4 regions of the Peribacillus sp. FSL E2-0159 genome follow, and region 4 is predicted to be linked to each of the others. Evidence: riboswitches for the same ligand, from Rfam matches in the RefSeq annotation. Region 4 holds a riboswitch; each other region holds the start of a gene.
What was found. A riboswitch is a leader RNA that binds a small molecule or an ion and turns the genes downstream of it on or off. The one in region 4 is predicted to bind thiamine pyrophosphate.

Region 1 (2,202 bases), 1.1 Mb from region 4:
AGCTTGAGTCACAGCATAAGCAGGCCCCAATAGAACGGCCGTCAGGACATTTGCCAGATGCTGAATAGGAAAGACCTTTGCAAATCCTGCAGGGATGAAAATAAATGAACTGGTCAGAGTCGTTATAGCCGTGATCATTGCAGTCAACGTCAGTTTCTTGATTGGATTCATCATCATGTCAACGACCTAAAGCGGCCAATCCTGCTCATTTTGAACCATATCCCAGAATAAATATTCATATCGGGAAGTAACCAAAAAGTGCTTTTCTAATCTAAGAAGTTCTTTTTCTGGCATCCCTTCCGTCAATTCTTCCAACAAAGCGATTAGCCACTTGTGCGCTTCCCCGAATTCAGGAGATGAATAGGACCTTATCCAATCTGCATAGCGATTGTTTTCCAATGCTGCTCCATTTTGTTCTTTTAATAGCAAACCGATTTCATAATAATCCCAAGCGCAGGGAAGGAGACAGGCGATCAAGTCTGCTAAAGTCCCATGCTGAGCTGCATTTAGCATGTAACCTGTATAGGCTAGAGTGGTTGGAGTAGGTTCTGTATCTTCCAACTCCTTGGAACTGATCCCGAATTCGGAAGCATAATGCCGATGAATATCCATTTCCACTTGAAGGGTTTCATTTAAAATACTCGCAAACTTTGCCATGGTTTCGATGTTATGAGCTTTGATGACACCTAAAGCAAAGAGCTTGGAATAATCCATGAGATAGATATAGTCCTGCTTCAGGTAATAGGCAAATTTCTTTTCAGGAAGAGTGCCATTTCCAATTGCCTGGACAAAGGGATGTGAATGGTTCCTTTTCCAAATCTCTTTTGCCCGTGCATGCAGTCTATCACTGAATGTTTCTAATTTAGTATTCTCCATTGTTCATCCTCCTTTAGAATGGATCCCCTTGTTAATAAAAAAACCCCGTTCCTGAATACGGAACGGGGTAGATGGATATTGTCTGTAAATGGACGATATCATCCACTTCCCTCCGCCGGTATGAGCCGGTTCAGGTTCAAAGGGTCCGGAACTAATTCCATCTCAGTCTTAAAAAAGACTCCCCTAGTGGTGTGAATTGTATGTAATTACTGACATCATATCAGAAAGACAAGAAAATGCAACCCGTATTTGAAAGAGCGATCACTTTATGTCCAGGGAAAAAGGGAGAACCAGGTAATTGACTTTTGATGATTATTAGGATAAAATCATTTCTACATCATTTATATATTGAATTCTTATCCAGAGAGGTAGAGGGACTTGGCCCAATGAAACCTCGGCAGCGGACCCGTTTTGGGAACTGTGCTAAATCCAACAAGCGTATGCTTGGAAGATAAGAAGAGCCGTACGGACACTGTCAGCCTCTTCTTGAATTAGAAGGGGCTTTTATTTTTGGGAAATAACGTTTAGTGACATAATAGAAAAGGTATATATAATTTGGTGAAAATCAAACAAGTTGATAAAGTTTAGCTATCTAGAAGCAGGCTCTAGGCTGACTAGGAAAGGAGCCATTTACATGGCAGAATTATTTAAGAGGATTGAACAGAGGAAGGCAAAGCTTATTGAAGAGTTATTGGCCAATGGAGTATACAAAACCTCTGATGAAAGGCACCTTTATGATGCCCCATTAAAAGTACTTGAAGATGAATATAAGATTGTTATAAATAGACCTAATAACGAGTCACCTTCTGAATGGATGACATAGTAAGCGATGGATTATATTTTGGGTTCTTGGTTAAGGGATATGATGTAAGCATTCGCAGTCTACACTAGTGGGTGCTTTTTTGCGTTTAATAGAAAATGACACAAAATATACATAATCAAAGAATAAAATAGGTGTTTTGTCACATTTATCCTTTAAAATAACACATTTAATTTCTGAAAAATAGTTGATTTTAACTAGTAGTTTCATTATGATAAAAGTGTAAAAAAATTGAATAAATGGGAGGTGACTATATAATGCCTTGCCGTAAGGTAACTATAGAAAAAGTAGAAGAGAAGAGACAAGAAATGATCAAATTGGCAGCAATTTACGGCCTATCAAGTCTGCTAACTGTTCAAGCCAGTCAAGAATTGGATACGCTATTAAATGCGTTAACAAGTAAAAGAGATTCTGAATATTTTCCCCTCAAGAAATCATATAGGTATTTTTAAATATGCCAATTCGACCTCGATTAATCTGAAAAAGCTACTGCTCAAGGCAATAGC
Region 2 (2,202 bases), 1.7 Mb from region 4:
TTGGGAAATGACATTCGGTGATCCAATCTCAATCATTCTTACATTCATTTTTTCTATCACGGCAAAAAGTTCGGAAAGCTCACCCTCCATTGTCGTTTCAAGCGGGTGAACCTCATACTTGACACCTGATTCTTCAATGATCTTGATTGCTTCATCCACCATAGGGATGACATTTTCCCCTTTAGGAATAATTTGTATGCTAATTAATGAATTGGCCATTGTATTTCCTCCTATTTTGGTAAAAATTCATTGGTAAATGCCTTTTCAGGATCGAAATCACCTTCAAGAAGCTTATTTTCTGTCATCCAATCACTGTAATTCTTCCAGATTTCAAGCTTTTGTTCACCCCATCGCGGAGCATCATCCTGATACTTGGCTGCAAGCCACTCCTGGCTTTTCTTCACTAGTTTTGCATCAAGATCCGGTGCAGACTTAACTAAGATGTCTGCTGCATCATCAGGATTCTTAATCGCAAACTGGTACCCTTTCGATGCTGCATGAACGAATGCTTTAACCGTCTCGGGATCCTCTTTTATCATCTTTTCATTTGTTGTCAAAACAGGCGTATAGTAATCAAGCTTATCAGAGTATTCGGTTAAGTAAACCATATTAAGCTTTTCATTTCGCAGCTCAGCCTCAATGCCTGTCCATCCATAATAAATCCAGGCAAAATCTATATCCCTTTTAACCGAAGTGAAAAAGTCCGTGTCTCCTGTATTGACTATGTCCACTTTATTTACATCCGCATTCTCTTTTTTCATGAGTGAATCTATAATGGCCTTTTCAACTGGAGACCCCCAGCCACCATACGTTTTCCCTTCAAAATCCTTCGGAGTCTTAATGTTCTTCGCTTCAGGGGAAGCGAATCCAGAGGTATTATGCTGGATGACGGCAGCTACCGAAACAATCGGTACGCCTTGCACGCGGGCCTGCGTAATGCCCTCCTGGTAACTCACGCCAAATTCAGATTTCCCTGAAGCGACAAGCTTATCAGCTCCAGCTTCACCTGGCATGATAATTTCCACATCAAGACCTTGTTCTTTAAAATAACCTTTTTCCTTGGCTACATACAATCCTGTATGGTTTGTATTCGGTGTCCAATCAAGCACGACCGATACCTTTTTTAATTCTTCATTTCCTTCATTTTTAGATACTTCTTCTTTTTCATTAGTTCCGCCTGCACCGCATCCAGCCAAAAGGAACAACGAAGTTAACAGTGGTAAGAATTTATTCAAGTTATTATCCTCCTACACATCATATAAGATCCATATGACGGAACCATAATGGGGCTCCAGGGTCTATTCAAATACTGGATGAAAAAGCAAAAAACGCCCGAAGATGAATTCGGACGTTAACATATAAAACAGAAAGTCAGTAATAATATGTTCCCTCCGCTGGCATCATCCAGATCAGGTTCAAAGAGTCAGCATCTAAAGGATGCAATCTCAGCCAGCAGTACTGGCCCCCCTACATTTCTCGCACATATGAACTTTTCTCTCTCATTATATCAATTCATGGGGAAAAAGGAATACTAATTTGCTCTTCTCACTAATTGGAAAGGTATTCCTTGCACTTTAGGATATCTAGCAAAACATCTTTTGGAATGAAAGAAAAAAATTCTGCAGCTTTTCATTCCAATCTTTCTTGACTGCAACGGTGGCAGACAAGTTCCAAATAGTCATTTCCTTGCTGGCATTCATATAATGAGCATTACCTGTAGACATTTTTGTTTACTGGTTTTATAAACCCTTAATTTCATAAGTAAAAGGTGGATATGATCATGATAAAGATTAATCACAAATGGTTAGATGTCAGTCAAATCCAGCCAGGAATAACATCTGCTAAATCGCTTGAAATTGTCCAATTGCTGGCGGAAGATTCTAACGTTCTTGAATACCGGAATTTTGGAGAGTTTAATTTCGAGATACAACTGAGGAACCGAGTCATTGCGGCAGCTATTGCGTTGGATAAAAGTGAACCAGAGTTTTCCACACTCGAGGAATCGGAAAGCAATAAACAATATTGGCGCCTTTCAAAGGATGGCACCTTTACCCTTCAGCCAGGGATTCTCCCTCATGCTGCACTCGTTGACATTTTCATAAATGGAAGGCTTTATGCTTTCGAATGCGGGACAGCGATAGTCGTCACTTTTTTAAAGGCCATTTTGGATTTAATCGGCCCGAGGAATTTCGACGACCTTTT
Region 3 (2,202 bases), 1.7 Mb from region 4:
CGCAAAAGCACACCAGCGTGTATGGTGAAGTAATCGACACCTTGCTCAGCCTGCTCGATTAATGTATCCCGGAAAACTTCCCAATTTAAATCTTCCGCTACTCCATTCACTTTTTCCAATGCTTGATATATCGGAACCGTCCCAACCGGAACAGGTGAATTCCTGATAATCCATTCCCGGGTCGTGTGAATATTCTTTCCGGTGGAAAGATCCATTATATTGTCTGCACCCCATCGTGTAGCCCAAGTCATTTTCTCCACTTCAGCTTCGATCGATGAACTAACAGCGGAATTTCCAATATTCGCATTTATTTTCACGTGAAAATTACGTCCGATGATCATGGGCTCACTTTCAGGATGGTTAATATTTGCCGGAATGATCGCACGCCCGCTAGCTACCTCTTCTCTTACAAACTCAGGGGCCACATTTTCCCTGATCGAAATGAACTCCATTTCCGGAGTAATGATTCCTTTACGGGCATAATGGAGCTGGGTTACGTTTTGCCCTTTAACTGCACGCAATGGTTTTCTTTTCAATCCCGGAAAAACTTCTGCGTTGGATTGTGCTTCCACTTTTTTATACCCGTTATCTTCGGGCTTTATTTCACGGCCTTCATACTCTTCAACATCTTCCCGTTCCAGAACCCAACTGCGTCTAATCGGGGCAAGACCTTTATGAATATCAATGGGATATTCTGAATCCGTATAAAAGCCGCTTGTGTCATATACTCGTAAAGGCGGGTTATCCTCTTCACCGAATGCACCTGTAGTCGGACTTAGCTTAATTTCACGCATAGGTACTTTAATATCAGGTCTGGATCCCTCAACATACACTTTTTTACTCCCGGCAAAACTGGACATAATTGAAACGTTCATGTCATTTACTGAATTACTCATCATGATTTCATTTCTCCTTTTTAAGTTCATTTAAAAAGGACAAAATCCAATCCATTTCGCACGAAAAAGCCGGATCTCATATTTAAGACCCGGCTAACGTTAGTTTGACTACAAAAATGACCAATTGAAATGTCATTGTTTAGTAGATTCTAACTTCCCCACGCTGGTATGAACCAGATCAGGTCCTGAGGGTTAAGAAGCTTAAGCGCTTCTCTCTCAGCCCAACTTTTATTGGACACCCCTAGTCTGAATAATTTAATTAATTACAGGGTAACTATATATCACCCTTTTCATTCTGTAAATACTTTGAAAGACCTAATATTTCCTTAACAACTCTCTAAAATTTGGTATTTTGAGGAGTACCGCCAATTAGTTCCCCAGGCTCTCAAGGATAGGGAAAAGCTCCTCTAAATGCTTGATTTCATAGGTTGGAAGCACTTCATTTCGTTCCTTATCATGGCGATTTATCCAGACCGACTTTATGCCTACCCGTGATGCTCCAAGGATATCAGTCATTAAATTATCGCCGACCATCAATACTTCATCCTTATCAAGCTCCATGATTTCCAAAGCATGCTCAAAAATGGAGGCATCTGGTTTACCTCGTCCAAATGCACCTGAAATCACGATTTGGTCAAAATAAGGAACCAGTTCAGGCGTAATTTCAAGTTTGGTATTTTGCAGTTCAGGAGATCCGTTCGTAAGCAATAGCAATTTGTACTTCCCTTTTAATTCATCCAGAACACGGAATGATTCTTCATAGATAAATGGCTTTTTGCGTCTCTCGGCCGGAAAACGTTCTGCCAGTTCAAGCCCAAATTCCGGGTCATCGATCCCTAATGCCTTTAAGCCTCTCGTCCACGCTTCCTTCCGATAAGCCGGTGCAATCCCGGCCATCTTCCGGAATTCATCATGATCATCCTGAAAATTCCCCCATAGTCCCTCAAATGGGTTGATTCCGATCATTTGAGTGAATGCATATGTATCGTAAGAAGAATAAAGCTCACGCGCTTCCTTTCGCACCGCTTCTTCAAACTCGTCGACATTCAGATCATATTTCTCCTTGGCCACTTCGCATGTGGCCACAAAAGCCTCTTTTACACTTTTCTGATCCCATAGTAATGTATCATCTAAATCAAAAAAAACTGCCTTAAGCAAAATGTCCACCCCTCTTTCCCTATTATTGAATTCGTAAAAATTACACTATTACAATAATAAACCACAACCAATAAAAAAAGAATAACTATTCGGAAAATGCCTTCCTCTTTCTTAAAATCAGCAAAATCACTTACTCTTTCTGGTAGTA
Region 4 (2,202 bases):
AATTTCAATCCTTTTTTCATTGTTTCATTCTCCTTTATACTTCTAGTGTTTCCTTATGCACAGGCCATGTCTCTAAACGATAAGCCATTTCCCAAAATGAGTATTCATATTGGCTGCTAAGGATAAAATGCTCTTTCATTCTCTCCTTATCCTCTTCTGTTACTTTTTCAGCAATCTCATCAAGCCTCGCAATTTGTTCTTCCACCAAAGTGCGGAACCAATCTCCTCCGTAAGCCGCTATCCATTCTTGATAAATCGGCTCATCGGGTAAGCACCCTTGCAGCTTTTCACCTATTTCATAATAGAGCCAGTAACACGGCAAGATAACTGCAATAACATCTCCTAAATGTCCCGAATAAGCCGCACGATACATATGGGAAGTATAAGCATAAGCGGTCGGGGCAGGTTTGAAATTTCCCCTTTCTTCTTTTGTGATGCCTAATCTCTCAGAAAAATTCTCATGAAGCTTCAACTCCGCTTCATATGTTCCTTGTGCATGGCCGGCAAGCCTGCTTGTTGTATGTAAATCTGTAGCTTTGACTGCCCCTAAGGCTTGAACTCTAGCAAAATGAGATAAATAATAGGCATCTTGCATGACATAAAAACGAAAACACTCCAATGGCAATGTGCCATCTCCTATACCTGTAACAAACGGGTGATTAAAACTAGCTTCCCAAATGTGATCAACTTCCTGACGAAGTTCCTCTGAAAACTTCATGTCCATTACCTCCAAATTCTATTTTTCAATGAATGTTACGGAAAAAAACCTTTTATCACCCCTTTTTTTGCAAACAAAAAACCACTTTCTTAAACGTAAAGAAAGTGGTTGTACTTGAAATAATACAAAAACGTATTGTTCCAGACCCCACTTCCCTACGCTGGTATAAACCAGATCAGGTTCTAAGGGTCTTAAAGTCATACTTTAATCTCAGCTTCTGCGGCAAAATCAACTTTTACCTATAAAGCACCCCTAGTGGTACAAATTGTATATTAAATTTCATTTGCCTTTATATTAACACGATAAATCCAATTGTCAAACGTATTAGAAAAAGTTTTCGACCCAATGCTTTAGGATTACTAGCCTTTCAATCTTGCATTACCACCTTACCATGATCGCTTAAACCATTGTTAATCCACCATTTACGGAAAGAGTTTGCCCCGTAATATACCCTGCATCTTCCGAAACGAAATAGGCAACAGCACTGGCAATGTCCTCTGGTTGTGCTAGCCGGCGGAATGGAATCGCTTTTTCCAAGGCGCCTGCTATACCTTCATTATAAGAGCCTATTTCTTGAAATAGGGGCGTATCAGCAGGACCTGGCGCAATACAATTGATGTTGAGTTTGTGACGTGCCATTTCTCTTGCTATCGTTTTTGTGAAGGCAATCACCCCTCCCTTAGCAGCCGAATAAACTGCCTCTCCACTTGATCCGACTCTAGCTGCATCGGATGCAATATTTACTACCTTTCCGTAACCGTTTTCAATCATTAGAGGTAAAATTTCCTTGCAAGTATGGATCTGCCCAAGTAAATTAATATCGATAATCCTTTTCCAAGTGCTGGGATCACTTTTTAAAAAAGGTTCCACCTTATCCCACCCTGCATTATTAACCAATATATCTATTCTATGATAAAGCTTCACTGATTCTTCAACGGCTTTTTTAACACTTTCTAATTTCGTTACATCACAATGGACCGCTCTGGCTTCAAAGCCCGACTTTTCGATTAAAGAAACCGTTTCCTCTGCATTTTTAAGATTAATATCAGCCACGATGATGTTAAAATTACGAGAAGCCAATTTTTTTGCAATCTCTCTGCCGATTCCACTTCCGGCACCTGTGATAAATGCCATTCTTTTATTCATCATATTCCCCTCCACTTTCACCATTTAGTCAATATGGATTTATATAAACTGCTTAAATATTGTCGATTACCTTTTCATTTATCATTTCCCGGAGCCGGAATTTCTGAATTTTCCCGCTAGCCGTTCGAGGAAAGTCATCCATTATCTCAAGAAATTCAGGCCAATATTGTTTGGCCAAACCCTTTTCCGAGAGAAATTCCTGCATGGAATCCATCGTTATCGGGCTCTTCCCCGTTTTCATGCTGATACATGCACATGCTTTTTCCTGAAGACGAGAATCTGGAACCGCAATAACCTGAGCGCTAGAAATATCCGGGTGTTCATACAATACATTTTCT

Region 1: another riboswitch for thiamine pyrophosphate. It lies ahead of tenA (thiaminase II); the one in region 4 lies ahead of tenA (thiaminase II).
Region 2: another riboswitch for thiamine pyrophosphate. It lies ahead of NYE63_RS21025 (ABC transporter substrate-binding protein); the one in region 4 lies ahead of tenA (thiaminase II).
Region 3: another riboswitch for thiamine pyrophosphate. It lies ahead of thiC (phosphomethylpyrimidine synthase ThiC); the one in region 4 lies ahead of tenA (thiaminase II).

Annotation. Positions count from the first base shown of each region.
Region 1 is NZ_CP152053.1:1,486,903-1,489,104, forward strand. It holds gene thiW (energy coupling factor transporter S component ThiW) at 1-171, opposite strand, end outside; gene tenA (thiaminase II) at 187-876, opposite strand; TPP riboswitch at 967-1,071, opposite strand; SAM riboswitch class I at 1,230-1,334, shown strand; gene NYE63_RS07400 (Fur-regulated basic protein FbpA) at 1,511-1,699, shown strand; gene NYE63_RS07405 (aspartyl-phosphate phosphatase Spo0E family protein) at 1,954-2,148, shown strand.
Region 2 is NZ_CP152053.1:4,306,313-4,308,514, forward strand. It holds gene NYE63_RS21020 (thiamine-binding protein) at 1-219, opposite strand, end outside; gene NYE63_RS21025 (ABC transporter substrate-binding protein) at 231-1,235, opposite strand; TPP riboswitch at 1,370-1,479, opposite strand; gene NYE63_RS21030 (protein-glutamine gamma-glutamyltransferase) at 1,781-2,202, shown strand, end outside.
Region 3 is NZ_CP152053.1:877,914-880,115, reverse strand. It holds gene thiC (phosphomethylpyrimidine synthase ThiC) at 1-899, opposite strand, end outside; TPP riboswitch at 1,035-1,149, opposite strand; gene NYE63_RS04440 (HAD family hydrolase) at 1,266-2,054, opposite strand.
Region 4 is NZ_CP152053.1:2,577,491-2,579,692, reverse strand. It holds gene NYE63_RS12670 (ECF transporter S component) at 1-20, opposite strand, end outside; gene tenA (thiaminase II) at 35-718, opposite strand; TPP riboswitch at 854-982, opposite strand; gene NYE63_RS12660 (SDR family NAD(P)-dependent oxidoreductase) at 1,118-1,864, opposite strand; gene NYE63_RS12655 (AMP-binding protein) at 1,917-2,202, opposite strand, start outside.